2 linked regions of the Flavisolibacter tropicus genome follow. The protein of the gene in region 1 binds, or shares a complex with, the protein of each later gene. Links are inferred from orthologs where the notes say so. Each region holds a gene or a part of one and is shown on either strand. Other genes may lie near its edges.

Region 1 (16,310 bases):
GCCTTTCTTTTTGGGGATAGTGAATCGTTAAAGATTATTGGTTAAAAGTTATCGATAATCAACACTGATTATCATACTCTTTAATGTACAATAACCCTTTTCACGTTTCACGAAAAATCACTCACCTTCTCGTGCGTACAGTCTCCCTTACTGTGGGCTGTCGTCTGTTGACCGTGGACTTATTTCTTACGTTTCACGATTAACAATTCACTTCCTAACCCTTATTTTGTGTTATGATAGTTTCTGTAAAGCTGCGCTACACCATACTCACGCTCTACTTTATCACCATGTGCATTTTATTTACCTTGCCGGGGTCGGCTTTTCCCCAATCCGGATGGATGGGAAAGGTTTTCTTTGATAAGTGGGTGCATATTGGCCTTTTTAGCCTTTTTACCTTCCTGATTTGCTGGGCTATGCAGATTAGCCTCAAACGGGGGATGATGACTGCATTTTTGGCCGCCGTTATTTATGGGATCTTAGTGGAAGTTGTTCAGGATCAATTCATTCCTAATCGTTCATTTGACCTGGGCGATTGGGCTGCAGATATTGTTGGCAGTTTTATCGGTATTTGGTTTTGGAACCTGAAGTATATAAAAAAATAGACCCCTGTGGAAACAGGGGTCGCAACCAAAACTAACTGCTTATGAGAAAATTGACTGCTTTATGTGAGAAAGTCTTTATATGTATTACAAAATAGGTGCCAATAATTTTTTAGTATCTGTTAATGCTTTTCAAAACCTGTTGCAAAATCCTAAAGAACTACCGACACTTATAATTTAGAAAAGACTGTGCCAGTTTTTATTTATGCTTTGCTAATGAATGATACGGATAGGGTATTGGGGATATACCTCCACAAGAAACAATTTAATGTGTAAAAAAGCAATACACAATTACTCAGTAAAGCACATAAACGTTAGTGTTAGAAAAATCCATTGGGCAAATGATTGAGTTTCAATTGCTATGTATTAAATGGAATAGATTGAATAGGTAAAATTTACGATCTGAGGTTAAATAATTAGCCCCTTCTTAATAGAAGGGGCTAACCGTTAAAACAACTTTAAATCGCAAACTTTACACTTTAAGTTAGTGGCTTTTGCCTGGGTTCCGTTAATCCTGCTTCACCATCTTCTCTGCGTTTTCCGCAAATTGAAGTGCATCAATTAATTCCTGGATATTACCATTCAGCACATCCGGTAAGTTATATAAGGTTAAACCAATGCGGTGATCAGTAACCCGACCTTGGGGAAAATTGTAAGTGCGGATCTTAGCACTTCTGTCGCCACTGCTCACCAAAGTCTTACGATGGCGGGATATTTCCTCTTCTTGTTTTCGTACCTGTTCTTCGTAGAGTTTCGTCCGCAACATTTGCATGGCTTTTTCCCGGTTACCTAACTGAGAGCGTTCTGTTTGACAAACTACTACAACACCTGTTGGTACGTGGGTCAAAAATACCTTGGTCTCTACCTTGTTTACATTCTGACCACCTGCACCACCACTTCGCGCGGTTTCCATCTTTACATCACTTTCCTTTAATTCAAAATCCACTTCTTCAGCCTCTGGCATCACTGCTACAGTAGCCGCACTGGTATGTACACGGCCGCTGGCTTCCGTATCGGGCACACGCTGTACGCGGTGTACACCACTTTCAAATTTCAATGTACCATATACATCATCACCTGTTACTTCAATCTGGGCTTCCTTATAGCCGCCCACTGTACCTTCATTTTCACTCAACAAGGCCGTTTTCCAACCACGTTGCTCACAATACTTCATATACATGCGTACCAGGTCGCCGGCAAATAGCGAAGCTTCATCACCGCCCGTTCCGGCACGGATCTCCAAAATAGCATTTTTCTCATCCTGCGGATCTTTCGGAATCAGCATCTGGCGGATAGAGCCTTCCATCTTCTCCTTCGTTATTTCAATTTCCGGCAATTCTATCTTAGCCAGCTCACGCAATTCTTCATCACTTCCACTCAGAGCTTCTTTGTAGAAATCCACATCATCCAACACCTTACGGTAATCACGGTAAGCATTTACAATCTTTTCAAGGCTGCGGTATTCCTTGCTCAGTTGCCCAAACTTCTTGTTATCGGCAATTATTTCAGGGTTGGTAAGTGCAACACCTAAATCATTAAAGCGGGCCTGTATGGCGTCGAGTTTATCTTGCATAAGAAAAATAGGCTGCAAAATTACATATTTGCAGCCACGATAAAGGTATTTTAGAGCCTGTTTAAGATTTATATCAAGTTGTGCCACGGTTGCAGCAGGTTTTGAATATCAGTAAAGGCAGCTTATAACCGTGGCACAACTTGCTCCAATAAACAGAATCTAAATAAATAATAGAGGAGTGCCACGGTTATAGGCGGTATGTACAGGCTTTTAAAACTCGAGGTAACCGTGGAACTCCTCCTAAAAGGAGCTATGGTAATCAGGATCTAAAATCGTAAACAGCTCTAAGTCATTAAATGAAGATGAGAAAACTGCAGGCCGATTGGCTTTTTGATGGATATACCCTACAAAAAGATAAAATATTGATCTTGGATGAGGCGGGAGCCGTACTGGATGTAATTACTTCACTAGCCCCAGATAATGAAATAGAACGGTTTACCGGCATCTTGATGCCCGGTATGATCAACTGCCATTGCCACCTGGAGTTAAGCCATTTAAAGAACAGTATTGAGCCTAAAAAGGGATTGGTAGACTTCCTGCTATCCGTCATCCGCTTGCGCAAGGATAAAGATGAAGAACAAGCCAAAGCTGATGCAATAGTGGCAGCTGAAAAAGAAATGTATGAAAATGGCATTGTGGCCGTTGCCGATATTGCCAATACCGCTGATTCTGCAGCTACTAAAAAAACTAGCCTTATACAATGGCATACACTGATAGAAGTGATCAACCTTTGGGACGCCAATCTTGAGCAGGCTTTTTCAAGATTCCAAAGCGTACAGCAGGTGTTTGAAAGGGCCAACCTGAAGGCTGTTATTACGCCTCATGCACCTTATAGTGTTAGCGCAGCCACCTTTAAGGCCATCAATGAAGCGACAGCTGGGCGTGTGATATCGGTGCATAACCAGGAAACCGCGCCTGAGAATGAATTGTTTGAAAAGGGAAGTGGTCAGTTTCTGGAGTTCTACGAGTTGATCACCGGTAAAGCTCATAGCCCTTTTGCTACCAGCGGAAAATCCAGTTTGCAAACCTGGCTGTCTCATTTTACCAAGGGACAAACTATTATACTGGTACATAACACCTATACGCAGGAAGCCGATATTATATGGGCAAAAGAACATGCCGCAGCGCATGGGCTAAAGCTGGTATTTTGTCTCTGTCCCAATGCTAACCAATATATTGAAGACCGCTTGCCTCCTGTAGATCTGTTGATCAAGCACAACTGCCATGTGGTGTTAGGAACCGATAGCTATAGCAGCAACTGGCAATTGAGCATCGCTAAAGAGCTAGCCATTTTGCACGAACACTTCCCTCAAGTACCATTAGCTACTTTGCTGCAATGGGCCACCAATAATGGTGCAGATGCAATAGGCTGGGAACGTTTGGGTTTATTTGAAAAAGGCAAAACGCCAGGGGTAGTACTCTTGCAATCGGATTTTAGTGTGCAGCGCTTAGTTTGAAATTTCGCGCAGTACGGGTAGTGTACGCATGGTGCCAAAATCGGGTACATGCAAAGCATAATAACCCTCCAGCGCGGTTAAGATTCGACGACGCATATCCTGGTTCAGTTTTACATCTTCCAGCTCACTGGGTTGCATCACTTTTAAAATATGTGATACAGCTTCTGCTTCGCGGTCTATTAGATAGTATGAATGTTGTGGCTGTTCTTCTGTGAATACACCTTCCTGCAGGTCCAGGTAGTGCTTTGCTTCTGTATATTCATCATTGATACGGAAGCCAAAAAATACAGCTAGATGTAAGGCAATAAATAAAGGGAAATTGGCTGTTACAGTAGGTGAGGCTTCATCCAGGTGCAGCAAGGCATCTTCTATAAAATAAAAAAGCTCGTTGTTTGGTTCTGGTTCTTTCAGACACTTGTTGAGCAGTTCAATAGCAAACAGCGCTACGGCGTTTTTGAATATATCAGAGAACAGGTGCTGGTACAAATAGGACCATTTGTATTCCTTAATGCGCTGCAGGTTTTTAAATTCATTCTTGTACACTACCAGTTCCAGTAAAGAGGCCGGCTGGAAATAAGCGCCTTTAGCAGTACCTTTTTTTGATACCTGGCGGATGCCATTTACCAAATAGGATTGCAGGCCGAACAACTCGGTAAATACAGACACAACAATGCTGGTCTCTCCAAATTTCACCGTGCGCAATACAACGCCTTTTGTTTTATGAACCATAAATCACTTCCTTGAACCAATTTAATCCTTTCAACGTGTAAATAAGATGACAGTTGATAGATGACAGTTGACAGCACCCAACAATCAATTTTTCTTTCTTCTTCCCTCATTATTCAATATTCCTTGTTCGTTATTCTCTCTCTCTTGTCAATCTGTTACCCTGTCAACTATCCCCAGTCCTCTGTCAACTACGAACACCTCGGCTGTTTAGCTTACAGCTTGTAGCATGCAGCTTGCAGCCCTTTTCACGTCTCACGTTTGACGTTTCACGCTCCCACCTCTCTATTTAGCTATAAAAACAATCTTGCCAGCTGCGCGCTCCTGCTGCTGTTCGTCGGTTACTAATACCAAATACACGCCAGTGGCCACGGGTTGGCCTTTGGCGTCTTTGCCATTCCATAGGGCTTGCCCTCCCAACGAGCGGGTTTGATACACCAGCCTTCCGTTCAGCTCAGTGATCTTCACTGTACTATTAGCGGCCATTCCTTTTATGGCAATGACACCACTAAAAGTAGGCGGTACAGGATTGGGATAAATAAACAAGTCTTTCTGCATCACCGTGGCTTCAGTAGCAGTACCTCGATACGATACTAAGCCTTTGGCTGTGGCGATAAAAACATCGCCGGTTGTCCCATCTACAGCTATCTGTTGAATATCATTACTGGGCAGCGGACTGTTAGTTTCTGTAAAGCGTTGCAGTACTTTATCGCCTTCAGCACTGATCAACCATACACCATTGCGTGTACCAATCCATTTGCGGTCAGCACCATCTACAGCTATCGCTCTTACTTCTTCTCCTTTAAATAGATAATTAGCAAAATTGCCTTGCTGGGCTACTGGTAATATGGCCTCGCAGCCGGTAGTGGTGAAGGCATCAAAAGGACATTGAATAATACCAATGCCATCATTGGTGCCTACCCATATATAACCGTTTTTGTCTTTGGCTATTGTGAGCACTTCATTACTGGGCAGGTTGCCATTGCCGCGGCCACTGCGGTACAAGCGCCACAGGTCGTCGGTTTTGTTGTCCAGCGTGTTATTGTGTTGGAGCAACAACAAGCCATTGCCCGGCGATACGATCCACAACTGGTTGACATCGTCTATTAATAGTTGTGATACCGCATTATTGGTTAAGACGTATGGCGATGTAAAGGATTGCCAGGTGTTATCTTTTTTTAGCACATGCAGGTACGTTGCAGCGCCTGTGTTGGAAACCCAAAGATTTTGCTCATTGTCAAAGACCAATCCATTTATGCGAATGCTGGTTGGATCACTGACAGTACCACTAAGGGGCGCCTGCTGAATAATGTCAAATTGATTGTTGGACTTAAAGTGCAGTAGCCCTTTGCCAAAAGAGCCAATCCAAACTGTTTCATCGCGGGGATCGATGGCTATAGAGGCTAGGTCGTTAATACCTGCCAAAGCAGGGTGGGAGAGCTGGCTAATATTATGCCATTGCCTTTCCTTATACAGGTACAAACCAGCGGGTTTGTGTAAGGGATCTCCTATGTTGCTGGTACCGCCGGCTGTAGCATATAGCGTACTGGCATAGGCGACTAAATTGCCGCTAACTACTTGAAGAGGAGCATTAGGTTGGTAGGGTTCTACTTCGGTTGCACTAAAGCGTGATAGACCTGAGGTGGAGTCAGCTACCCATACCATTCCATTATTGACGAGTGCTTTTTTAGGAATAGCCGTAAACAACGGATGCTGAACGTTTCTGTAAGTTGTACCATCGCTGTTTAAAACAACTACCTGGTTGTTGCCAGCATTCTTCTGTGTTACTGCCAGCTTATTTTCTGTTGTATTGATAGAAGTAATGGCAGACCCATTTTCAAAGAAAAGATTCCAGCTTGAGCCATTCAGTACAAACAGCGAGTCGTTTTGCAATGCAATGATTTTACTATTGAGATTCACTACGCCCTTACATGCTGTTGCCGTTAATCCATTGTTGCCAGAAAGGAATTCCCAGGAGTGATAATCGGCTGGGTTAGGATTTGTTACTGGTGTGCGTTTAAGTCCTTCTTCTGTAGCAGCATAAAAAAAGCTGGCATCCTTGGCTACCATGTAAGTAGTTACATAATGGCCGTTATTACCGATGATCCAGGAGTCTCGGATCTCATACTTGTTGGCATCCAGCACAATAACCCCTAAGCCGGTAGATGCATAACACAGGTTATTGTCTGTAAAAAAATGGTGAATGGTTTTATCGTGATTGACCGTTTCTCTTTTTAATTCAGGAATATTGATAATACCTTTTGTGGTGAGCACATCAATGTTGCTGCTGGTATAGCCAATCCACAGTTTTTGCGAAAGCTTATCAAATTGTATAGTGCTGATACCCGTCTCGCTGAGTCCAGACACCTTGCTGAACCGCTCGATTTCTTCACTGGCCAGGTCCACACTAAAAAGGCTAAAAGGGGTAGCGGCATATATCCTATTAGTAGAAGCTGTAACATCGATAGCTATACCATAAGGTAGGTGTTCGCGCCAGGTGCCAATGGCAGGACTTTGAGCAAAAGCTTTGGTTACCAATACAAAGAAGAGTAGCAGATATCTCACTGCTCAAAAATATCAAAGCTTAACTAAACCATTGCGTTAAAGCTGTTTTATAGTAAAAATGAAAACTATGATGCCGCTATTCTCTCTAAACCCCTAATTCCCAATACCTTTATTATTCTCCCTTGTCAACTTATCAACTTGTTAACCTGTCAACCCTCTCTCAGCTCACAGCTAAAGCTCACCGCTAGCAGCTTTCATCAGCTAATCTTCACATCAGCTAATCAGCTAATTATCCTTTTTCCGTTTCTTTGTTAGAATAAAAAATAGGCCTATGTGGAAATCCTTTGGAGAAGGTGTATTGCGTTACCGCTTGCCCCTGTCAATACTTTTGATTGCGGCTACGGTATTTATGGGCTGGCATGCCAGCCAGGTAAAACTGAGTTACGAGTTCTCCAGGGCTATTCCTACCGATAATCCCAAATACATTACGTACCAGAATTTTAAAAAGCAGTTTGGGGAAGACGGCAACCTGCTGGTGATAGGCGTACAGACCCAGAATTTTTTTAAGCCGGGCTTCTTTAACGATTACAGGATTTTACAGCAAAATATCAAAAAAGTGACAGGCGTTGAAGATGTGCTGAGTGTACCCGCGGCTGTTAATCTTATTAAAAACGAGGCTACGGAGAAGCTGCAGCCAACACCTATTTTCCGGGATACTGTTTTATCGCAAAGCGAGTTAGATAGCAGTGCCGCTGCTTTCTATAACCTGCCTTTTTACCAAGGGTTATTATATAATCCTCAAACCCATGCCTGGCTAATGGGGGTGCATGTGAACAAGGATATTATGTCCTCGCCCAAACGTTCGGCGCTGGTAGAAAAAATTGTGCAGCTAACCAATGCGTTTGAGGTTAAACAAGGTACCACCGTTTATTTGAGTGGACTTCCTTTGATCCGCACCATGATGGCCAATAAGATACAGCGGGAAATGAAGTGGTTTACCCTGATTTCGCTGGCCCTGTCTGCGTTGATCCTGCTGTTGTTTTTCCGCTCCTTGAGTGCCATGGCCTTATCGCTGGCGGTAGTTATAATAGGGGTGATCTGGAGCTTTGGTACCATGCACTTGTTAGGGTATAATATTACGTTGCTGACTGCCCTGATCCCGCCATTGATTGTGGTGATTGGGATACCCAACTGTATTTATTTTTTAAACAAATACCACACAAGCTATAAAGCAACGGAAAATAAACAGGAGGCCTTGGTACAGATGATTGCCAAGATGGGGGTAGTAACCTTGTTTTGTAATATAGCGGCAGCCATTGGCTTTGCCGTTTTTGCGCTTACTAAAAGCCAGATTCTAAAAGAGTTTGGGGTAGTGTCTGGTATTAATATCATGCTACTGTTCTTCATTTCCTTGATATTGATTCCTGCAGTATTAAGTGTTATGGCTGTACCCAAAGCGCGCCATGTAAAGTACCTGGAGTCGCGCCGTTTGCAGCGCTGGCTAGATAGGTTAGAAGGCTGGTCGCTGGATCATCGCAAGACGATTTATGCGGTTACGGCAGCCGTATTAGTAGTAGCCATACTGGGTATTTTCCGTTTAAAGAGTGTGGGATATATTGTAGATGATCTGCCTAAGACCGATAAGATCTATACTGATCTGAAGTTTTTTGAAACACATTTTAGAGGGGTAATGCCATTGGAGATTGTAGTAGATACCAAAAAGAAATATGGTGTGTCGCGTAACCTCAATAACCTTAACCGGATCGATACTCTTACACAATACCTGGCCTCCCGGCCATATATTGGCAAGCCTCTAACTATTACAGAAGGATTGAAATTTGCCAAACAGGCTTTCTTTGAAGGTGATAGTTTGAATTATACGATGCCTTCGGAGTATGATCTGCCGGCACTGGCACAGTACCTGCAAATGAAACAGGAAGCCGGTACATCCAACTCGTTCACCAAGCTGGTGAATTCCTTTATGGATAAAGACCGTCAACTGGCACGTATAAGTGTGAATATGCAGGACGTAGGCAGTGCGCGACTACCGTTGATCTTAGACAGTATACAACAGCAAACCAATCGTTTATTCGACACGGCCAAGTATAATGTACAACTAACAGGTAGCTCTGTTACCTTTTTAGAGGGTAGTCGCTATATCATCAATGGACTTAAAGAAAGTATTTTCTGGGCATTCCTGCTCATTGCGCTATGTATGTTGTACTTATTCCGTTCTGGCCGTATTTTATTATGCTCGCTGCTACCCAACATTGTGCCGCTGGTCATTACGGCCGGTGTTATGGGCTGGGTAGGCGTGCCGCTGAAACCTTCAACAGTATTAGTGTTTAGTGTGGCACTGGGGATAGCTATAGATATTACCATCCGGTTTTTGGTCAACTACAAGCAGGATCAAAAACAGATAGCTGATACCAAGCAGAATGTAATTCAAACCATTCATTCTACAGGGCTTAGTATTATATATACCTCTATTGTATTAATTGCCGGTTTTATAATCTTTTGTTTTAGTGGGTTTGGAGGTACACAGTCCCTGGGCTGGTTAACATCCTTAACACTTGTGGTGGCTACGGTTGCCAACCTTACCTTGTTGCCAGCGTTGTTGATTTCGTTGACGCCATCACGTAAGGATGTACGACAGGGTTTCTAGGTATATATACTTAGTACATGTTAATAATGGTTAAAAAAAAGCTTTTCTTTTTTTATATTCGGTGCAGCAGGTTATCCTGCTTATATGTCTTTTTATCCATTGTATTTACCATTAATCCATTTTTTGGTTTTTGGGGATGTGGTAAAAGACATAGATCATATGGTTTTTATTAACTATAGATAAATCTACATTGCACATGAGGAAATTTCTACTGCTAGGCGTAGTGGCTTTGCTATGCACGCTACAGGTATGGGCGCAGCGCGCCATTACCGGCCGGGTGACCGACGACAAGGGCAACCCGATCCCCAATGTATCCATTCAGGTAAAAGGTACTAACGTGGGTACCGTTTCCAAAACTGATGGTACCTATACTTTAACAGTACCAGCTAACGGCAAAACAATCGTTTTTTCATCCGTTGACATGGGTACGCAGGAAGTGAGTATTGGTAGTCAAACAACCATCAACGCTTCGCTACAGTCTGCAGACAAGAATTTGCAGGAAGTAGTAGTAGTAGGTTATGGTACACAACGTAAAACAGAAGTTACAGGTAGCGTATCCTCTATTGCAGGTAACAAACTTCGTGACCAACCACTACAAAGTTTTGAACAAGGTTTGTCAGGTAGAGCCCCAGGGGTGAATATTTCTATCCCCAATGGTGTATTGGGTAATGCACCCATTATTCGTGTAAGAGGGGTAAACTCTATTTCACTTAGTTCTTCTCCATTGATCGTAATCGATGGTGTTCCTTCTTTTTCTGGTGACGTAGGTAGTGGTGCTACAGCCAGTAACTTGTTGGGCGACATCAACCCTTCTGATATTGAAAGTATTGAAGTGTTGAAAGACGCATCTGCTGCAGCCATCTATGGATCAAGAGCATCTGCGGGTGTAATGTTGATAACCACAAAGAAAGGCCGTCAGGGCCGTGCCCGTGTTACCTATGAAGGTTGGGCCGGATGGACCAAGCCTTATAACGTAGTAGATGTATTGAATGCGCAGGAATTTACCGATCTGAAAAATGAAGGATTAGTGAATGCTGGTACAGCGCCCAATGGTACCACACGTGGCTTCTATACCATGAATGACGCTAACGGCAACCTTATCGATACCCGTTGGTATGATTACGTTTATCGTACAGGCTTTGCTCAAAGCCATAGCCTCTCTGTTTCTGGTGCAAATGATAAGACCACTTATTATTTCTCAACTGGCTTTACTGACCAGGATGGCATGTTTAAAAACAATGACTATAAACGAATGACTGGTCGCTTTACGTTGGATCATAAAGTGACAGATGCCATCACTATTGGTGGTACATTCAATTATACCAGTACCAATACCTCTGGTCTGAATACGGGTTCTACAGGTGCGGCTTTCAATACGTCAGGTGCTGCACGTCTTGCTTTTGGTCTGGCACCAAACGTAAGCCCTTATAATGCAGATGGCAGTTATAACATCAATACGACATCTAACACCATTGGTCAAGGTGCTAATAAGTCAGCACTGGCATTTACCAATGCTGTTATGTTGTTAGACATGGATAAGTTTACAACAGCCAATGATCGTGTACTGGCTAACATTTATGGACAAGTTAAGTTGATCAAAGGCTTAAACTTTAAAACTTTATATGGTATCGACAACCTGAATAGTGTTAGTGAAAGCTTCCAAAACGCTATTCATGGTGATGGTAATAGTACTGCCGGTAATGCTACTAATACCTTGTTACGCCCTCGCCGTTGGAACTGGCAAAATACATTGAACTATGATACGCGTATTACCGACAATCATGGTTTGAATGTGTTAGTGGGTGCTGAACAGCAATACACTAAAAATGACAACTGGGGTGCTAGCCGCAGAAGAGTGTCTGATCCTTTCTTTAATGAATACCAAGGTGGCTTCACTGAGATAGTGGCTTCTGGTAATGGCCTATCAGAGAACTTCTTACAGTCTTACTTTGGACGTGTTAACTATGACTACAAACGCAAATACTTCCTTTCTGGAAATATTCGTCGTGATGGTTATTCTGCATTTGCCAACAAATGGGGTACCTTCTATGGCGGTTCAGCAGGTTGGGCTTTATCAGAAGAAGGCTTCTGGAACTCTTTAGGAATTGATAATGTTGTTAACACCTTCCGTCTGCGTGGAAGCTATGGAAAAGTGGGTAACTTCTCCGGTGTAAGCAGCTATGCATACCAAAGCCTATATGGTTCTGGTCTTTATGGTTCTTATGCGACAATCGGATTTAACCAAGCTGGTAATAGAAACCTGACTTGGGAAAAAAGTGCTAAACTCGATGTTGGCTTTTCAGCAACAATGTTGAAGAATCGCTTAAATGTTGAATTCGCTTATTACAATAATGACATTACAGATTTGATCCTGAATGAGCCGCAAGCTCCTTCAAGAGGTGTTCCTGGAAACTCTATTGCGGCGAACATCGGCAGCATGGTTAATAAGGGTATTGAATTAAGCCTGGGTGGTACTGTTATTAACAAGAAAGACTTCTCCTGGAACTCTAGCATTAACATTACTACCGTTAAAAACGAAGTAACCTCATTAGCTAATAATAATGCTGATATCCTGGTTGCTACTGGTGGTTTGGAATCTCCCTCTATGATACGGGTAGGAGAGTCTATTGGTAGTTTCTTTGCTGTTCGTACAGAAGGTGTTAACCCTAATAATGGACAAAGAATCTTTGTTCTTAACGATGGTACACGCGTGCAATACAACCATGCGGCTGCTTCTGCCAGCAGATGGACACGTGTTGATAATGGAGCCGTATCCCGCGCTGCCAGCCAGGCGGTAGACGGTGTTATCGTAGGACCTGCACTTCCTCGCTTCTTTGGTGGTTTTGACAACACAATCAAGTATAAAGGCTTTGACTTTAATATTCTATTGTATTACAGTGGTGGTAACTATGTATATAATGGATCAAAAGCTGGTTTGCATGACAACCGTAACTGGAACAACGCTAAAGATGCGTTGAACCGTTGGACAAAAGCGGGTGATAATGCAGAATGGCCTCGTGTAGTATTTGGCGATAATATATCTAATGGTTCGGGTATTGTAATGACCAACAATATTGAAAAAGGCGATTTCATTAAAGGACGTAATATCTCTTTGGGCTATACGCTTCCTAAGAATCTAGTAGGAAAAGCTAAAATCAATAGCGCAAGAGTATATGTTGCTGCATTGAATGCCTTTACTATTACTAAGTACTCAGGTTTTGATCCAGAAATTCAAAGTAATAGCGGTGGCGGTACTGCAGACCAGGTAGTTAACGCTGGACCAAGCGTAGATAGAAACGCAGCGCCTTTGGCTCGCACGATCAATGTTGGTATCAATATCGGATTTTAATCATTAAAGGGAAAAACATGAAATTCAAAATATTAGTTTTTATAACCGTTGTCGGCTTAAGTGCATGCCGAAAGGAATTATTAAACCCCATTCCACAAGCATCTATATCGGATGCGGTTGCCTTTGAAACTGCAGACCGCACATTGGCTGCCGTACAAGGGATGTACTCTAGCGTAAAGTCAGGTGCCTTCTATGCTGGTCGCTATTATAACTATCAAGACATACGCGGTGAAGAATTTATAAATGAAACGGCCAATGGTGTAACCAACCTACAAACGTGGAACTTTACTGTTAATTCAGGCACAAATGAGGTGAATAACTTATGGAATGCCGCATATGCAGCAATTAATCGTATCAACGTAGTGTTAGCGGGTGTTGACAAATCTCCTATTAGTGATGCTTTGAAAAATCAATACCGCGGCGAAGCCCGTTTCCTGAGAGCCTTAGCTTATCATTCATTGGTTACCATTTATGCACGGCCATATACAGATGGTAATGGTAGTAAACCCGGCGTAGTTATCTATACTGAGCCTCAAACCAGCCAGGGTGACAGTAAGAAGGAGCGTTCTACAGTTGCTGAAGTATATACTTTAATTCTGGAAGATCTAAACTTTGCAGAAGCAAACCTGCCGCTTACAAATGCTGCTCCTCCATCAGAGTTGAATGTAGTGCGTGCTCATAAAAATGCAGCTATAGCATTGAAAACCCGTATATATCTGCACATGGGACGTTACAATGATGTAATTACCGAGGCAAACAAAATTGTAACAGGAACTACATCATTTAAAGCCGGTACTGGAGTACAACATGAGTTGAATAGCGATGTTGCTGCAGTGTTTAGAAGTGGATTAACGTTGGAGAATATCTTTTCCTTCCCATTCACTTCTGCAGATTTACCTGGTACGCAAAACAGTTTGAACTCTTACTATAGTCCAGGTTCTTCTACTGCTTGTACAAGCTGTAGCGGTACCGGAGAGTATTCTTTGAATGCCACTGGCAATGGTATCGTAGCTAACACCGGATGGACAGCTACCGATGCACGTCGTACCAATTTTGCCCAAACTATTGGCACAAAAACATGGTTACGTAAGTGGACAGCAAATGGTGACTATGTACCTGTTATTCGCTACTCAGAAGTATTGCTGAATCTGGCGGAAGCGTTGGCCCGTACCAATGGGTTGGATGCAAAAGCAATCGCCTTGTTGAATGCCGTTAGAAAGCGTTCCGATGCAAGCACTACGCTGGCCCCAGCTACACAACAAGCACTGATAGACGCTATTCTGATAGAGAGAAGAATAGAGTTGTTAGGTGAAGGTTTCCGTTCAAGAGACCTGATGCGTTTAGGTATGGCTTTCCCAGCCAAGGGAACCATTGGCGCGGTTGGATATAACGAAAATCTGTATATCTGGCCTATTCCTTCCGGTGAGGTATTGGTAAATACAATTATCGATCAGAACCCCGGTTATTAATACCGGTAATAGAATTAATAAAAGCCCGCTGGTTTTCCAGCGGGCTTTTGTTTTTATGTAAGTAGTAAGGTTGATTAAAAAGTGGAAAAACTTAATTGATAGTATAATTCCCTTGTTTGAAAAATAGTTTTAAAGTAAAAAAACAAAACAGTAAGAAGGATGTTGTTTAACAAACCTGTTCTATTGTTATGAATTGTTTAGTGAATTAGCGTAAAGGAATAGTTTTTTAAGATCGTTTTCAACAGAAAGGTCAAGCGCATTGGAGTTGATAAAAGTCTCGATCTCAGGCTTAAACTTGGGGAAATACTTTAGAAAATTCTTTTTAGTTGCAGGAACAACGTTGTTATTAGCGTCCATAATAAAGTAACTTATTTCAAAAGTACCGTAAGTTCCTTCATTGGGATTTAACTTGATGCTGGCTTTATCTGCAGGTGTGTAATTATTAATATTTATAGCAGCAGAACCGGAAACGTTTTCACCATATGCACCGCGTTGTTTTTGGGATTCTGAAGATCTTTTTTGTTTTGAAGCAAGTTTAAGGTTATTATAGGTTTCAACAATTTTTAAATAGCCCTTGTCGTAATAAAAAGAATCACTTCCAATAATGACAACTTGAAGGGTTCCTTCATTGGCTAAAGCTAGCGTATCTCCTTTTGTATTAATGAAATGTATTTCTTCTAAAGCGAGATTGTAATTAAGCCGGGCTTCTGTTGTCTGACCTGTTTTGAAGAAAACTTTACCACTTATAAATTGAGAATAATAATAAAAGTTAGCCGCAACTTGTCCTGCATGGGAGCTAGATTGGCAAAAGGCAAACTGGTGAAAAGTCAAAAAAGCAAAAAGGATAAACGATTTTCTCATAATTAGTAATTGGTTGTCTAAAATACTATTAAATAGTGCGTACGTATTATTTTATGTATAACCTTCTTATTGATAACTACATTTTGCTCTTTCTGGCCTACTCTCTATGCTCCTTATGATTTTTACTAATTGAATAACAGTAACATAGGAACGTTTAATTCTGATGTATTTGAGATGCATATAAATAATTATGCATATTTGTTATAGTTAATAAACCACCTATTAAATAATATGAGCATTAAAAATTATTTAATTTTTTTTCACAAATCCATATATTCGTGCAGCACATCTGTACCAAATGTGGTCTATTTCCCTCCTAACCTACCTTACCACCGAATTTTGAAAGACCGTTTCATAAAATTTTAATTGAGAAAGCTTTAATTTTTAAAAACAAGTATGCAAATGAGAAAAGCGCTTATGCTTATGCTGGGCCTGTTTGTGTTATGTACACAACTCCTAGCGCAAACCCGGACGATCTCAGGCCGGGTTACAGATGAAACAGGAAATGCTGTTTTTTCTGCATCCGTTCTTGCAAAAGGGACACGGGTGGGTACAACAACAAATAACAATGGTAATTTTACATTGTCAATTCCTGCAAATACCAAGGCTCTTGTTATTTCTGGTGTAGGCTTTGCCGAACAAGAAGTAGCTGTTGGTAGCCAAAACACAATTTCTGTGAGCTTAAAAAGCCAGGCTTCTGGCCTAGAAGCTGTCGTGGTAACTGGATATACCCGCGAAAAGAAGTCAAACTTCGCTGGTGCGTCAACTGTAATCGGAGCAAAGGCTGTTGATGCAACGCCAGTAGGTTCTTTTGACCAGGCTTTACAAGGTCGTGCACCTGGTTTATTGGTAAACTCTGGCTCTGGTCAACCTGGTACAAGTGCACAAATCACTATTAGAGGTGTACAATCAATCCAAGGTGCTGGTGCTCAACCATTATATGTAATTGATGGTGTGCCTTTGCCTTCATCTGATATGCAAACAATCAACCCTAATGACTTTGAGTCTATTACTGTATTAAAAGACGCAAGTGCTGCAGCTTTATATGGTGCTCGTGGCGGTACTGGGGTAATTGTAATCACTACTAAAAAAGGACGTGCGGGTGC
Region 2 (16,240 bases), 2.9 Mb from region 1 along the record:
ACATAGTCGCCAAGATTATCAATAGAAAGATCAGTAGGTGTATAGTTTCCAGCACTTGCATTTGCAAACAGCGGATCCACGTTTTTGCTTAGAAGATCATACCCTTTTGAGTTCCAGTTGGCCAAGGACACCTGGTTTCCAGAATAGAATCCTATACCATTTGTACCCGCAGGTGAGTTTATATATAAAATGTTATTATTAGAAGTGATCGTCGAGGTAGTTGTATTAAAATAAAGACAGTTCTTGGCTCCGCTTCCGCCCCTGGTAATATAGAATATATTGTTCTTCAAGTCGATACCAGTTGCTGCAATTGTCTGGTAAAAACCACAGGTGGCGCCGGCTGTAGCAGCTGCATTATCCAGCACTACCGTATTGTGATAATACTGCGCATAGTCTGAGCTGTTATTATACAACGCATATATAATTCCTGAACCACTGTTAAACTTATAGATCAGGTTATTGGATATCTTGTTTTCTGAACCGCTTGTAGCATCACAGGCATTTGCATAAATGCCATAGGCATTTTTTGCTTGTGTTGTAGCATCGGAAATTGTATGCGTGTCGTGGATGCGATTGGCATTTACTATACATTTTTTATTTCCTGCAGCTAATTGAATACCTGTGAAAATGTCACCATCCACCCTGTTTCCACGACTGATGTCATTAAATGAAACCACTGCACCATTGTTGTTGGACAGATCAATACCATTAGCATAGAAATATTTGATGGTATTGCGTGTAATAGTATTGCTTACTGCGTTCAAGCTACCTGCTGCGCCATAGATAATAACCCCTTGAAAAGCACCGGTAATTGTATTATTACTGATGATATTGTTGCTAGCGCTTCCTGTAGCTGTTACAGAAGTATTGGAATTAGAAACTACAATACCGGCACTGTTATTTTGAGTTGTATTGGTAACAGCCGAAATATCGATGTTACAATTGGTAATGTTATTATTATCGGCACCATTGGCTAAATGGATACCCCAGCCAAAGCTTGAACCAGCCTTGGCTTTTATAGTAAAGTTGTTGATGGTCACATAATCGGCTCCATCTAAACGGATAAGATACGGTGTAGCACTGAGTGGTAAAGCCTGGATGGTGGCGCCGTTCCCATTAAAAGTTATGGTATTTGCAATCGATGCCCCATTGATAGCGGGAATGATCACCTGCTCATTATAGGGTCCGCTGCCGGATTGAACATTGAATACTACAGGTCCGTTTATACCGCACTTCAGTGAGTTAATGGCATCTGTAATTGTCTGGAAATTGCTTCCGCCTGTTGGTAAGGCTGCATTAATAGTAAAGGTTCCTGAAATAGCCCCTCCACCAGTTACTCGCACGCTGGCAGAATATCCTGTAATGCCAGTACAAGTAACAGCTACGCGATAGTATGTAGGTGAAGACTGAGTTGTTGTCAATGCGGGAGAAGCGGAAGATGCACCTAAATTAGTCCAGGTGGCATTATCCGGTGAGCTTTGCCATTGGTAAGTCTGACCGGTACCAATAGAGCCACCCGTTACATTCAATGTAAAGTTGGTGCCCTCGCAAGCACTTGTTGCAGAAGCTATAGCCTTTCCTCCTAATGGCGGTGTGGTACAGGCTACCGATGGCTGAAACGCAATACTGCCAATGAAGCCAACTGGCGTTGTGGCAGGCGCGGCCGAGAAAGCGCCCGCATAGCCTGGACTAAGTGGATTATCCTGCGTATAGATCTCCAGACCGCCTCCTTTATAAACGTTAGGCGTAGAACCAGCCAAACCATACGAAGGGCCATTTGCTGGCCCTGAAATAGCGAAACGATAGGTAGTATTGGCAGGTAGAATAATATTTAAACCTGTAAACAGGGGGGTGATACCCGATGTAGCGGGGGCACTCTTGGTAACATTAGCTACTGACACCCAGCCATTTGCCGTGTTAATTGCTAATGGAGCACCAGTTGTGCTAGATGTATTATACCATAATGAGAATGAGCCGGAAATGCTATCCGGAACATAATTACTAACATCGGTAATAACGATGGGCGTAGCATTGGTGTTTCTAACCCCGAAAACAACAACACCGGGTACGGTTGCTGAAGGGGGAGTGATACTTCCAGATGCCGGCACCGGCGAAGTGACCGTCATTTGCGCCTTCAAAAAGGTCACAGACAGGACTGTTATTAGAAGAAATAGTACTTTACTTCTAAAGGCAGCCATACAGCTTGTTCTCATAGCAAGATTTTATATTGTACAGATCAGTAATTAACCAATAGTTAAAGCCGTAACTACATCATTCAACACATGCATGATCACATTCCATTTTCCACTTGCAGATAGGGCGGTATATAAAAGCATTAGCAATCCTTAGGTTTGCTAATGCCAGCATATCATTTTCTTTTTTTGTATAAAGGATAGTATTTCCACATCCACTTCCCTCTCTTCTCTCCTACCCGATTTAAACAATCATTAAACAGGATAAGACGTCATATGACGCCTATTTAAAAATTAGTGACATGTGTACAACAGGCACAATAGCAAGCAATCGTTCATTCGTAAATCTGAATGTGCCTGTACATTTATTGAATACACACAGAAACAGAAAACGGGGGGATAGATGTTAAAGAAATTTTAAAGGAGCTAAGAGGTTAAAGAGGGAAAGAGTATGGTTCACAGGTTGAAAAGTTGACAAGGAATAAGGAAGAAAGAAAAGCGAATATTGAACAAGGAACAAGGAATGTTGAATTTTGAACAAGGAATGTTGAATTTTGAATGAGGGAGGGAATGTTCAAGGTACAAAGAGGGAATTGAGAGATTAAGGTAAAAAGGGCCCCAGGTTGAAACCAAGGGCCGAGCTTATCTGTATTTACTGTTTATGAAGAGACTCTTTTATCTATATATACAGCACACAAGGTTCATACTGGTTTTTCTCTGAAAACCAGATACCTGCAGTGCATCGTTTTAGCTATCACCATTGGATAGGAAACTGTTGGGATACGGCTTAACCAACCCAGCCTTTTACCTTTAGCCATTACACGCCTTTATAATACCTATTTAATTAATAGAAAGGCTTTGAATGACACCTTATTATTAAGTTGAAAGCACCTCTCCAAGAGATGAAAAGGCAAGCAATCGTTTCACCGTTTGACGTATACAAATGATGGTGTCGGTTAAATACAAACGCCAGTGTACTATAAATACAGTGAACACAAGAAATGGGGGGATTGGGTTAACGAGTTTTTTTTAAAAAACTTTAAATACGGTATCCGTTCAAGTAGTGACCAACCAATTATTATTTCAGTTTTTCCATTTTATACATTTGCATTATGATCACCTCTCTACATATAAGCCCTGCCACAACTGATGACATTCCTAACCTTGTTCGGCTGGTTAATAGTGCCTACCGTGGGGATAGTGCCAAAAAAGGATGGACACACGAGGCCGACCTGATCAGTGGGACTGAGCGTATTGATGTTGCGTCAATTAAACAAATGCTGAAGAAACCCAGTTCGGTTATACTAAAGTGTACAGATGACACAAACACAATTGTGGGGTGCGTATACTTGGATAAGCAGGCAGATAAATTATACCTGGGTATGCTTACCGTTTCCCCCGACATCCAAGCCCGGGGCATTGGGAAACGTTTATTACAGGCAGCTGATGAATATGCCCAGCAGAATCAGCTGCACCATATTATTATGACAGTCATTAATGTTCGTAAAGAGTTGATTGACTGGTACAACCGCAACGGTTATACTGATACGGGTGAGCGCCAACCCTTTCCTACCGATGGTCGCTTTGGTTTGCCTCAAACCCAACTGGAGTTTGTCGTATTGCAAAAGACCATATCTGCCGCTCCCTAACATCAGAAAAGCCGTCCCGGTTATTTGCGTTTCATTTCTTAGGTTTGCGCCTCTTAAACTATATGAATGAAAAAAGTAGCTGTAATAGGTGCGGGTACCATGGGTAATGGTATTGCACACGTTTTTGCACAGAATGGTTTTTCTGTAAACCTTATTGATGTTTCTCAACCGCAGCTGGACAAAGCGCTGGAAACTATCTCCAAAAACTTTGACCGACAGATTGCAAAAGGCAGCATTGGAGCAGAAATAAAGGAGGCTGCCATGAATAATATTACCTGTTTTACTACTATAGGTGCTGGTGTTGAAGAAGTAGAATTGATTATAGAAGCCGCTACCGAAAATGTAGACCTTAAGCTGGAAATTTTTAAGCAGATAGATGTTCATGCACCAGCCAACTGCATACTTGCTACTAACACGTCTTCAATATCTATTACCAAAATAGCCTCCGTTACCAATCGTCCCGAGCAGGTAATTGGTATGCATTTCATGAACCCGGTTCCAGTAATGAAACTGGTGGAGATCATCAATGGCTATGCTACAACAAAAGAAGTATCTACTACCATTGTAGAATTAAGCCGCCAATTAGGCAAAGTACCTTGTGTAGTAAACGACTATCCTGGCTTTATTGCCAACCGCATTTTGATGCCTATGATCAATGAAGCTATCTATAGCTTGTTTGAAGGTGTGGCTGGCGTAGAAGAAATAGATACCGTAATGAAGTTAGGTATGGCCCACCCAATGGGGCCGTTACAACTAGCCGACTTTATTGGCCTGGATGTATGTCTTAGCATTTTGAATGTATTGCATGAAGGCTTCGGCAATCCCAAATATGCTCCTTGTCCCCTGTTGGTTAACATGGTTACCGCCAAGAAACTTGGTGTCAAATCTGGCGAAGGTTTCTACACCTATACAGCCGGCAGCAAAGACATGGTAGTTAGTAAAAGTTTCAAGAAATAACAAAGGGCTGCAAAAATGCAGCCCTTTTAAATATTAATTCATTTCTAATGTGGCACTAGCAAGATTGCAACTACTTTCGCGACGTCAAGTACTAGTCAATAGAAATCGAAAAAGTTGGAAGGGTGTTAATTCACTTTCCTAACATCTAAGGAATGCAGTTCTTTTAATTGTTTTAGACAGGAATCTTCATCAGCTTTTGGCACACCTATTTTAGTCCGGCAAAAGAGCTGCATTTCATTTTCTAATACCACACAACCGAAACGTTTTACAATCAGCATCACCTCATTCATTAACGTATAGTCGAAGTTAAGCTCATATTCTACCAGTACAGGCTTTTGCAAAATACGTGTCAACTGCAGGGCTAATGTAGTTGAAGTTTTATAGGCATTGATCAAACCAGGCACTCCTAACAATGTACCTCCAAAATAACGTACCACTACTACGGCAGTATTAGTCAACCCCTTGCTATCGATCTGCCCTAAAATTGGCTTGCCGGCTGAACCAGAAGGTTCTCCATCATCACCAGCCCGAAAATTGTTCATATCAAATCCTAAGCGGTAACCAAAACAATGATGCACCGCTTTTGGATGTTCTTCTTTCAGCGCTTTCCAACGCTTCTTAAAGTCTTCTGCAGTTTGTATAGGAAAGGCATAGGCCAGAAACCGGCTTCCCCGGTCTTTATATTCGGCCACCGCCTCTTTCTCAATCGTATTGTACGTATCCTTCATGAAGGCCGCAAAAGTAGGCATAAATGCTATGTTTCACGCAGAAGGGAGAATTTCATATTGCAGGTTGCAAATTACCTTAACCAAATGCGATTAAGGCAATGGCACCAATAGCCAGAAGTATTCCTATCCAATTAATAATCGATAGTTTTTCTTTAAACAGTAAAGCTGCCATTATAGAGCTAAAAAGTACAATGCCCATATTGTTCATAGGAATAATGGCTGCGCTGTTACCCGGGCTATCTTTCAATACTTTAACCAGGCACCAGATGGAAAAATAATTGGGTACACCAATTAATATACCAGCTAAAATACTGTAAGGGTTAAAGCGTTGCTTGCCTTTAAGAACAAAAATTAGTAAGGCGATTAAACCAAAGGTGCTGGCTGTACCAAATGAAGCAATGAGGTATGCATTACTATTTGATTCATTCAAGAAGCTTTGCTCTACATACTTTACCAGTGTATCTAACGATCCGCTTCCAATGAATAAAATAACAGGTAGTATTATAGGCAATAAACCCAACGGCTTTTGCTTATCCGTAGGATCTTTTTTGTGCGGTATACAGGTAAATATTACAGCAACCAACGCCAAAAGCACCCCCACTATTTTTAGCCATGTTGGCTCTTCATTGTACAAGTAAATGGAAAAAGCAAAAGGAATAACCAATGAAAGCCTGTTGGCAACAGACGCTACCGTTACCCCCAATTTTTGTGTAGTGTACCCTATGACATTAAATAGACTTATAAATATAGAGCCCATAATCAAGGCCCACTTAAACCAAGGCTCTTGAATGGATTCACTATTTAACGGGAAGGCGCCATTTACAATAGAACCCGTTATCACACAGGTCAAATAATTAAAAACAATTGCCTGAAAAGCAGGAATATTATAGCGCTCTACTACCTTAAAAGACAGTGTGAGATAAGACGTTAATACAATGGATCCAAGTAAATAGAACAAAGGTGTACAGTTTTAGTCGAGCAATTTTTTATAGGAACGGATACAGTCTGATTGCACTATTTGCGAGAGAACTAAGTCATGGTTTTTTAAAATTGGTGCTGCCAATCCTTCACCAAGAGCCAGCTTCTCATTTGTAATTACACAAGCCTCATCCCACATACCCTCATCAATAAAACTTTGTAGTAGTCGCGTCCCTCCTTCTACCAGCACAGACTGTATATTTAGCTGGTATAAGGCATTAGTGATCTGGTGCACAAGACTCAAATCTTCCGTAACCTGGTAAGATTGAAGACCAACCAGATACCAGTCAATATTCTTTTGCAACTGGAGTGTGTGCTTATGCTTATTAAAAACAATTGTAGGAGTAACGCCATCGAACAGCTGCAATGTTGAGGGCAAACGCAGATCCATATCTACCACCAGGCGAATGGGGTCTTTACCAGGCCAAAGCCTTGTGGTTAGTGAGGGATCATCATACAAGGCAGTATTCGTTCCTACAAGAATTGACATTTGTTGGCTACGCCAGAGATGAACCAATCGATTCGTATAGGCGTTACTGATAAGCACACGACTATAATCATCATTAGCGATTTTACCATCAGCAGTTTGCGCCCACTTCAATACAATAAATGGCCGGTGCTTGGTATGAAAGGTAAAAAAACGTTTATTGATAGCGAGGCACTCCTTTTCAAGAACCCCCAATGTTACTGATACACCAGCCGCTCTTAGTTTCTCTATGCCTTTTCCATTGACTTCACTAAATGGATCGCGGCAACCAACCACAACTTGCTTAATACCCTTTGTAATGATCAGATCGGCACAGGGTGGCGTTTTTCCAAAATGCGCACAGGGTTCTAATGAAACATAAATTGTAGCTTCTGGTATCAAGGACTTGTCCTCATCCGCCACACTATTAATACAATTCACTTCAGCATGCGCCTGACCATATTGGCGGTGATAGCCCTCACCTATGATGCGGCCATTATACACCAACACAGCACCAACCATAGGATTGGGAGCAACGGATCCCTCTCCTAGTTGTGCCAACTGCAGACACCGGTACATGTATGTTTCGTGCATTGCCAAAATTCAAAAGTAAAGAGTAAAGTTATAACTCCCTTTAGTAAACCTAATAAGTTCGGGATGCGAGAATCGGCAATCGGGTGCAGCTTACAGCAGCAAGCTCCAATGAATCGTTTTAAGGTGTACTATCATGATTGCCGATTCCCGCTTCCTAATAAAAACGCTATTACCATTTAAGATAACTTCTCACTAAGTTTGATCTGCAAAAGTATTGTCTTCAAATAATATGCGATGAAAACAGGAGCAGCAGAACAATGGTTACGCCAGCAGCTAAAGAATATATACGAGGAAAACGAGGCTAATAATATAGCAGCCATGGCGATGGAGCACATTACACAGGCCAATAAAATGGAGCGGGTTCAAAGACAAGAAGAATTATTAAATGAAAAACAGCTGCAGCAACTAACAGTGATAGAACAGCGATTACATCAACATGAACCCATTCAATATGTTTTAGGAGAGGCCTGGTTTTACAACATGAAGCTGTTTGTAGACAAACATGTTTTAATTCCCCGCCCTGAAACTGAGGAGTTGGTGTATTGGATAATCAATGATGTTAAGGCAAAAGGTCTTGATGTATTTCAACGTGGTTCTGCCGATGCCACTTCACAACTTAAAATTCTTGACATAGGCACAGGCAGTGGCTGCATTGCTTTAGCGCTTAAAAACGAGATACCGAGAGCTGAAGTTTGGGGATGTGATGTAAGTGAAGAGGCCTTAAATGTAGCCCGTAGAAATGGTTCAGAGCTTGATATCCGGGTCGACTTCCAAGGTGTCAATATTTTGGATGACGCACAGCAAAAATTATTACCAACAGTTGATATCATTGTCAGCAACCCGCCCTATATCCCACTAAAGGATAAAAACAGCATGCATGCCAATGTGCTAAATCATGAGCCGCACCTGGCCTTATTTGTTCCGGATAATGATGCGTTGAAGTTCTATAAAGCCATTGCCCATTTTGCAAAGAAACGGCTCCACGCCAATGGCCTTCTTTATTTTGAAATACATGAAGATTTAGGAGAAGCTGTAGTAGCCTTATTAGAAAGCGAAGGATATCAAGCCGAACTCAAAAAAGATATGCAGGGGAAAGAAAGGATGGTGAAGGCGGAAAGAATAATGAACAAGGAACAAGGAATGATGAGTGATGAGTGATGAGTAATGAGAGATTGAATGTTCACTGTACAATATAGATAGCAGAAAATTAAATAGAAAAGCACTCCGCCAAGTGGAGTGCTTTTCTATTTAATTGCTCTTTTTATTCTATGCGTTTCTCCGTGTTTCTGCGCCTTATCGAGAAGCCTAGCCCTCCCTTTAGGGGCCGGGGTGCTGCGCTGGCCTTTCACGTCTCACGATTGACGTTTCACGATTTTCTTTACTGCCCATTCTTATCTACTGCCAGCACCGACTTCGCTCCCATTTCACGAGCTACCCGCATAACTGCTACCACGTAGTCAATAGGAACTGTTTTATCAGCATTGATAACAACCGTAGGGTCTTGTGTTTCTTTTTGAATTAAAGGGCGTAATGCTGTAACCAAGGCACTGTCGCTCTCTACGCGTGCGGTGCCTACATAGTAAACTTTATTCGCATCAATGGAAACAACCACTGTTTGCTTGGCTTTTGTATCGCTTTTTGATTTTGGAGCAGACAACTTAATTACGTTGGGATTTGCCAAAGTTGCCGCTATCAAAAAGAATAACAACAGGATAAACAAGATATCATTTAATGGCCCTGTATGTATTTCTGTATGTGCCTTTAACTTTCTTCTGATGTTCATAGAACCAAGATTAATTAAATGAGAGGATGAAGTTTCTTTAAACAGGTATTTATAGTCAAGATATTTAACTATAAACTACATCCTATCTCGTTGGCTCCTGTAGGATATCAATAAACTCCGCACTGGAAGCTTCCATTTTATTGGCTGTCTTGTCTACCTGGGTAGACAGATAGTTATGAGCGATATAGGCTAACAAACCAATGATCAAACCCGTGGCAGAAGTCACCATCTTTGTATAGATACCATTAGCCATGGATTGGATGGTAAACTCACCCGTTGCGGCTAGCTTATAGAACAATTGGAACATACCCACAATGGTACCCAAGAAACCAAACATAGGGGCAATACCAGCAATCAGGGAAAGAATACCCAGGTTGCGCTCCATATTGTACAACTCCAGCTTACCCACATTTTCCATGCTCTTTTCGATATTATCGATTGGTTTTCCAATGCGCTGAATACCCTTATCAATGATACGCGCCACTGGATTATTGGTATTTTTTGCAAAGCTGCGGGCTGCAGTAACATTCCCATTTACAATATGGTCACGAATAATATTCATGAAATTACTATCAATACTAGACGCCTTGCGCAACGCCATTAGACGTTCAAAGAAGACATAGATCGTGGCCAGGAACAAAACAGCAAGTGGTACCATCAACCAGCCACCGAGTGTCAGCAACTCTCCTAAACTAATACTTCCGTCTTTATTGGCATCGTTTTCGGCTACGGCATTTGCAATTCGGGTAGTGGTATCAACGATCTGAAGCAGGTTTATCATATCCTTTTGGTCTTTAATGTACTAATCGGTTCAATAACGTTTGGCAAAAATGAATATTGTTTCAAATATAAGAGGTAAAAAAAATGTCACCGTTTAAGTGACATATAAGATTGTTAATTCTTTAACAAAGCTCCCTATACCCCGTTTATTCCGTGTGTCGTTCCCGCTTGTTTCACCATTAAGGCCTGGATCTGCTTCATGGTCTTTTCCATTCCATCGGCACTGCCATCCAGGAAAATGATGTTTCCTTTACCATATTCAGCAAAATTCTTTACAGCCTCGGTCCACATACTGAACAGGATCACATTGGTATCCAGGTTCGCTTGCTTCATTTGTTCGGCCGCCTCTGTCATACCGCGTGCTACTTCTTGGCGGAACAGGGCCACCCCTTGACCACGCAAACGGGCCGCTTCGCGCTCGGCTTCTGCGGCAATCTTTATGGCATTACCTTCTGCCTCAGCACCTTTTGTTTTAGTAATCAATAAGGCTTGTCCTTCATTCTCAGCTGCCGCTTTCAAATTGTTAGAAGCCACCACCTTACTCATACTGTCCATAATAGCTTTATCGAACGTAATATCATTGATCTGTAGATCTTGTAAATGATACCCCCATTGCTCCAGCGTATGGTCAATCTGGTCTTTTACATAATCAACGATTTCCTTTCGTTGTCCAAGAATCTCTGATTGCCGCTTCGTAGCCACAAAGGCACGTATAGAACCTTCAATCGTTCGGGTTAATGCCTGCATTAAATCTCTATCACTGATAAAAACAAAAGCTACCCGCTTAATGGTTTCTTCATCTTGGTTTTGAACGGAATAAAGCAGCATGCTTTTAAAATAAACATTGGCTTGGTCAATCGTTACAGCCTGAAATTCCATTTCTACTGATCGGTTCTGTACCGATATTTTTTTCATTACTTGTTCCAGGAAAGGAATTTTGAAATTGAGTCCCGGCCGGGCGGCACGACGGTATTTACCAAACATGGTAATAACGCCTACATATCCTTGGTTGATTGTAAATAAACCACTAAAAAAAATCAGGATAATTAAAATAAGCCACCAATTGTTGGCCAGCCATTGTGCGATATTCATAAGTGTCAGTTTTGAAATGTGATACAAATTACGAAGGATGGCGCAATAAAAACGAAATGACTATTCACGTTTATACAATAGTATCTCTACTCGTCTATTTTTTTGTCTACCTATAGCTGTCTGATTATCTGCCACTGGGCGTTCACTACCGTAGCCCCTGCTAATAATTGATTGATGCAACCGCTGCTGTAAATAAGAAGCAACTGTATTTGCTCGTCGCCATGACAATTCACAATTTGCCATATCAGTTCCCCTGCTATCTGTATGCCCATTCACTATTATAGAATCGATTGTAGCAGCGCCTATCTTTTTAGAAATACTATCCAGTAGGCTTAGCGTTTGTTTTGTAACAGTAAAACTATTGGTAGCAAAATAGATCTCTGGCACAAGGAAAGTATCCACCTTCAAAGTAATAGTAGCCGAAGGTAGTGGTACCACTGGTGGTGGGTTTGTTTTATATTTCAGCATTAGCATAGCCTGGTACTCATGCCGTTCATCCTCTGCATATATATCGTCCCGGGTTAGTCGCCAATCTTTACACAATACTTCGTTGGGATCAGTAATCAAAAGTTCTACTTCATCAAAGAGCACAAAAAAGCTATTCTCTAAAGGAATACCAGTGGGGCCTGTTATATCCCTTTTACTGAAGTTGCCAATTGCTATAAACACTTCATTCCCTTGTGCTATATAATCAAAACTTATTTTTTGCCACCCGGTATCTCTTGTTGGTTTATTTTTTCCATTACTGAAATAAAAGGAAGGCTTGATCTTTTGATAAGGCTGTTTTTCAAACAAAAAATCATAGGATGAAAAATAGACGCCCATACTGTCAAGAATCGGATGAGCTGACTTTATATAACATTGGAACCGATAGGTTTTTCCCCTTTGTAACTGACAAAGCAGGCGACTTCTAACAAACGTCCGGTAATAAGGCTTTTTTGCATGACCTGCAATCAACGCCACAAAATGTTCACCATTGTGCGCTAAAGCCCGGTCTTTGAAATAATAGATGAAAGAAGGTACTGTATATATCCAGGCTTCCGGAGCACAATTCACCTTGTATTCAGAACAAATATTCTCTTCCTCAAAATCCCCGTTAACCAACAAGTTTTGAGCATGTGCCTTTAGGGCTACAAGTAGTAGTATGAAGGGTACTAAACGCATTTATTTTAAGACACCAAAAGCAAGCTTAATGGCTGCATCAGCTTCTCTCTTCCCAGATCTGCGCCAAGTGTACAATGGTCTCTACCGCCTTATTCATATCCTGAACAGAGATGAATTCTTTTTTAGAGTGTATGGCCTGCATACCTGTAAACAGGTTGGGACAAGGCAGGCCCATAAACGATAAGCGACTACCATCTGTACCACCACGAATACTTTCCATTCTAACCGTAAAGCCTGAACGTTGTATAGCCTCTCTGGCATATTCCACTACTTGCGGATGCTGATCCAGAACTTCCTTCATATTCCGGTATTGTTCAGTAACCTTAAATTCAAAAGAGGCAGTTGGATAGTTTTCCATTACCATTTCCACAACACTCAACAGGAAATCTTCCTTTGTTTTCAAGCCAGCCGTTACAAAGTCACGGATAATAAAATCAATTGTACATTGCTCTGCAATTCCGTCTAAACGTATTGGATGTATAAACCCTTGTTTTCCCTCTGTGGTTTCAGGGGATAGCTCAGCCCTAGGTAAAGAGGCCAGTACATCACTTGCAATTTTCAAGGCATTGACCATTTTATCTTTTGCATAGCCAGGGTGGGTAATTACACCTTTAATGATCACCTGCACACCATCCGCACTAAAAGTTTCGTCCTCAAGATCTCCGGCTTCACCTCCATCCAGTGTATAACCAAATTGTGCACCCAGCTTTGGTATATCTACTTTAGCAGTACCCTTCCCTACCTCTTCATCAGGCGTAAATAAGATCTTGATCGTACCATGTTTAATTTCAGGATGGTTGATCAAAAAGTTCGCTGCATCCATAATTTCAGCTACGCCTGCTTTATCATCCGACCCCAATAATGTTGTACCGCTAGCCGTAATGATGTCGTGTCCTATTAGTTTATTCAAATAGGCAAAGTCATTTTTGCTCAGCACAATACTTTTATCGTCTGGCAATACAATATCCTCACCTTGATAACTCTTATGCAACAATGGTTTTACACCTTTACCGCTGGCATCGGGAGCTGTATCTACATGCGAGCAAAAACAAATAACAGGCACCTGCTTTTCTGTATTGGCCGGTATAGTTGCATACACGTATCCCCATTGGTCCATATGCGCATCTTCAATGCCTATTGCTTTCAACTCTTCTACTAACAAACGTGATAAATCTTTCTGTTTTTCTGTAGTTGGGTGCGTATTTGAAAGCGGGTCGCTTTGTGTATCAAACTGTACATATTGCATAAAGCGCTCGGCTGCTGTAAAGGTGTAGTCCTGAAACATAATTAAAAATACAAAAGTAGAAGTATGGAATTTGAAATTCGAAATCTGAAATTTGAAATCTGAAGGCTATATCAACAAGAAGGCTGAAAACAATACTGTTTTCAGCCTTCCTATTTGGAATTTATTATTTGGGATTTCAACCAACTTATGGCATGATAATACGAGAAGTTGGTACAATCTCAACCAATTCAATATCAAAAATCAAATCTTGACCTGCCAGGGGATGGTTCGCATCTAAGATCACACTTTGATCTTTTACTTCAACAATAGTTACTGGAAATTGCTGACCAGAGCCATTGTTCATCATTAACTGCATACCTACTTCAGGATTCATATCCGGAGGGAATTGATCTTTAGGGAACTCAATGATCATTTCCTGGCTTTTTTGGCCGTATGCATCATCCACAGCAATTTCCACTGTTCTTTTATCTCCTACCTGCATGCCTTTTACGCCTTCATCAAAGCCTTTTATTACCTGGCCACCACCTACTGTAAACTCTAATGGATCACGACCCTGAGAGGAGTCAAACGTTTCGCCACTACGAAGTTTACCGTGATAATGAACCTTTACTTTATCGCCTTCTTTAACCTGTTGTTGCATGATTTTTATTTTTAAAATAACGATTGAATAACTAGTGTCCTTCGCTACGACGCATGGCTGTAATTAACGTTTGCATGCCCAACTAATAGGTTGCAGGTTGTACTATACGGCGAATGAAGAACTGGCAAGGTACAACAAACTGCCGATTCTCACCTAAACCACGGAAGGTTGCCTTTAACAAGTCACTTTTAAATTTCTACCTACTTTTAAGGTCACAGATTACCGTTCAAAATGATTACTATGATTCGTAGGCTAAAAACTATTTTGTTATTCTTTACCCTTTTAACGTCATCTGCTTTAATGGCACAGCACAAATCCGCAGTGAAAAATCAATCATCACAAATCATGCCCGCTGCGGAACGTTTGGATAAATACCTGCCCTTATTAAAAGGCAAAAAGGTGGCAGTATTTGCCAATCAAACCTCTACTGTCGGCAATACACATCTGGTTGATACTTTGCAGAAAAGTGGCGTAACCATTAAGGTGATCTTTGGACCAGAACATGGTTTCAGAGGCACAGCAGACGCGGGAGAAAAAGTAGAAAGCACTATTGATCAAGCTACCGGAGTTCCCGTTGTTTCATTGTATGGCAAAAAACGAGTGCCTTCAAAAGAAGACCTGGAAGGTGTTGATGTTATGTTATTTGACATACAAGACGTAGGTGTACGTTTCTACACCTATATCTCTTCCCTGCAAGAATACATGGAAACAGCTATCAAATACAATATTCCACTGATTGTTTTAGACCGGCCTAACCCTAACGGACATTATGTAGATGGTCCGGTATTGGAAACAAAATACAAGTCATTTGTAGGTATGCAACCTGTACCTGTTGTATACGGAATGACCGTTGGTGAATATGCTAAAATGCTACTGGAGGAAGGATGGCTGAGCAAAGAAGCAATGGATGCCTATACTCAAAATGTATTAGCGGCTACCTACCCTCCGGGGGCTTCTTATTTCTCACTAAACGTTATCCCCAATGCCAATTATACACATAAAAGCAAATATGTATTACCTGTAAAACCTTCACCCAACCTGCCCGATATTCAATCGATCTATTGGTATCCCTCTACCTGCTTTTTTGAAGGTACCGTTTTAAGTGAAGGGCGAGGCACTGATAAACCTTTCGAGATCTTTGGACATCCTTCTATGCCAAAGAACTTATATCAGTTCACACCTACCTCTCGCGATGGCGCTAAGGATCCAAAATTAAAAGACCAGGTTTGTTATGGTTGGAATGTTAGCGGTACACCGGCTGAAGTATTGAAGAAAGTAAATAACAAAGTTCAATTAAGCTACCTGCTAAAGGCCTATCAACTATTCCCAGAAAAAGACAAGTTCTTTATTCTGCCAAAATCAGGTAATGCTGACGAAAGTTTCTTTAATAAGCTGGCAGGTAATGCTAGCCTCATGCAACAAATAAAAGCTGGTAAGTCGGAGAAAGAGATTCGCAAAAGTTGGGAGACAAAGCTGAAAGCGTTTAAAAAAATACGTAAGAAGTATCTTCTTTATCCAGACTTTGAATAGAGTGAATAAGTTGACAGGTTTACAAGTTGAAAGGTGATACTTTCGCATCTTAACAGGTTAGTACAGACTCAAATTGTTAACCGTAAACCTGTCAACTTATCAACTTAACTATTTTGAAATACTATAAAGATCTCCGCATTGTTTTCATGGGCACTCCTGAGTTTGCTGTTGCTTCCTTGGATGCTCTGGTAAATGCAGGCTGTAATATTGTTGGCGTTATTACAGCTCCCGACAAGCCCGCAGGACGTGGTATGCAATTGCAACAAAGTGCTGTAAAGAAATATGCTGTTGAACACCAACTACATGTGCTTCAACCCGAAAAACTAAAGAATCCACAATTCCTGGAAGAACTTAAAGCCCTACAGGCCGATCTTCAGATAGTGGTGGCCTTCCGTATGCTTCCGGAAGTAGTCTGGAATATGCCTCACATGGGCACTATTA

The links.
Region 2: the proteins of prfA (region 1) and prmC are in contact, whole or in part, in a crystal structure (PDB 2B3T), measured with the Escherichia coli proteins. The link is inferred for Flavisolibacter tropicus from one-to-one orthologs.

What each region holds. Positions count from the first base shown.
Region 1 is NZ_CP011390.1:4,387,779-4,404,088, forward strand. The notes cover bases 141-3,124. They hold prfA (peptide chain release factor 1), read right to left. Parts: upstream 2,173-3,124; coding sequence 1,108-2,172; downstream 141-1,107. Other genes in these bases: SY85_RS18780 (VanZ family protein), read left to right, coding at 234-602; SY85_RS18790 (amidohydrolase family protein), read left to right, coding at 2,469-3,124. Outside these bases: more of SY85_RS18790, read left to right, coding at 3,125-3,629; DNA repair protein RecO, read right to left, coding at 3,621-4,358; type IX secretion system anionic LPS delivery protein PorZ, read right to left, coding at 4,641-6,920; SY85_RS18805 (efflux RND transporter permease subunit), read left to right, coding at 7,192-9,525; SY85_RS18810 (SusC/RagA family TonB-linked outer membrane protein), read left to right, coding at 9,722-12,874; SY85_RS18815 (RagB/SusD family nutrient uptake outer membrane protein), read left to right, coding at 12,892-14,343; SY85_RS18820 (hypothetical protein), read right to left, coding at 14,530-15,204; SY85_RS18825 (SusC/RagA family TonB-linked outer membrane protein), read left to right, coding at 15,607-16,310. UniProt on the Escherichia coli protein: Peptide chain release factor 1 directs the termination of translation in response to the peptide chain termination codons UAG and UAA.
Region 2 is NZ_CP011390.1:1,451,141-1,467,380, forward strand. Bases 6,847-9,760 are described here. They hold prmC (peptide chain release factor N(5)-glutamine methyltransferase), read left to right. Parts: upstream 6,847-7,798; coding sequence 7,799-8,722; downstream 8,723-9,760. Other genes in these bases: ribD (bifunctional diaminohydroxyphosphoribosylaminopyrimidine deaminase/5-amino-6-(5-phosphoribosylamino)uracil reductase RibD), read right to left, coding at 6,847-7,549; SY85_RS05995 (ExbD/TolR family protein), read right to left, coding at 8,943-9,347; SY85_RS06000 (MotA/TolQ/ExbB proton channel family protein), read right to left, coding at 9,430-9,760. Outside these bases: SY85_RS05960 (Ig-like domain-containing protein), read right to left, coding at 1-2,213; SY85_RS05965 (GNAT family N-acetyltransferase), read left to right, coding at 3,305-3,841; SY85_RS05970 (3-hydroxyacyl-CoA dehydrogenase family protein), read left to right, coding at 3,908-4,798; SY85_RS05975 (IMPACT family protein), read right to left, coding at 4,924-5,547; SY85_RS05980 (EamA family transporter), read right to left, coding at 5,603-6,484; more of ribD, read right to left, coding at 6,497-6,846; more of SY85_RS06000, read right to left, coding at 9,761-10,128; SY85_RS06005 (SPFH domain-containing protein), read right to left, coding at 10,263-11,219; SY85_RS06010 (OmpA family protein), read right to left, coding at 11,280-12,383; pepT (peptidase T), read right to left, coding at 12,421-13,668; SY85_RS06020 (FKBP-type peptidyl-prolyl cis-trans isomerase), read right to left, coding at 13,814-14,269; SY85_RS06025 (exo-beta-N-acetylmuramidase NamZ family protein), read left to right, coding at 14,510-15,799; fmt (methionyl-tRNA formyltransferase), read left to right, coding at 15,913-16,240. UniProt on the Escherichia coli protein: Methylates the class 1 translation termination release factors RF1/PrfA and RF2/PrfB on the glutamine residue of the universally conserved GGQ motif, i.e. on 'Gln-235' in RF1 and on 'Gln-252' in RF2.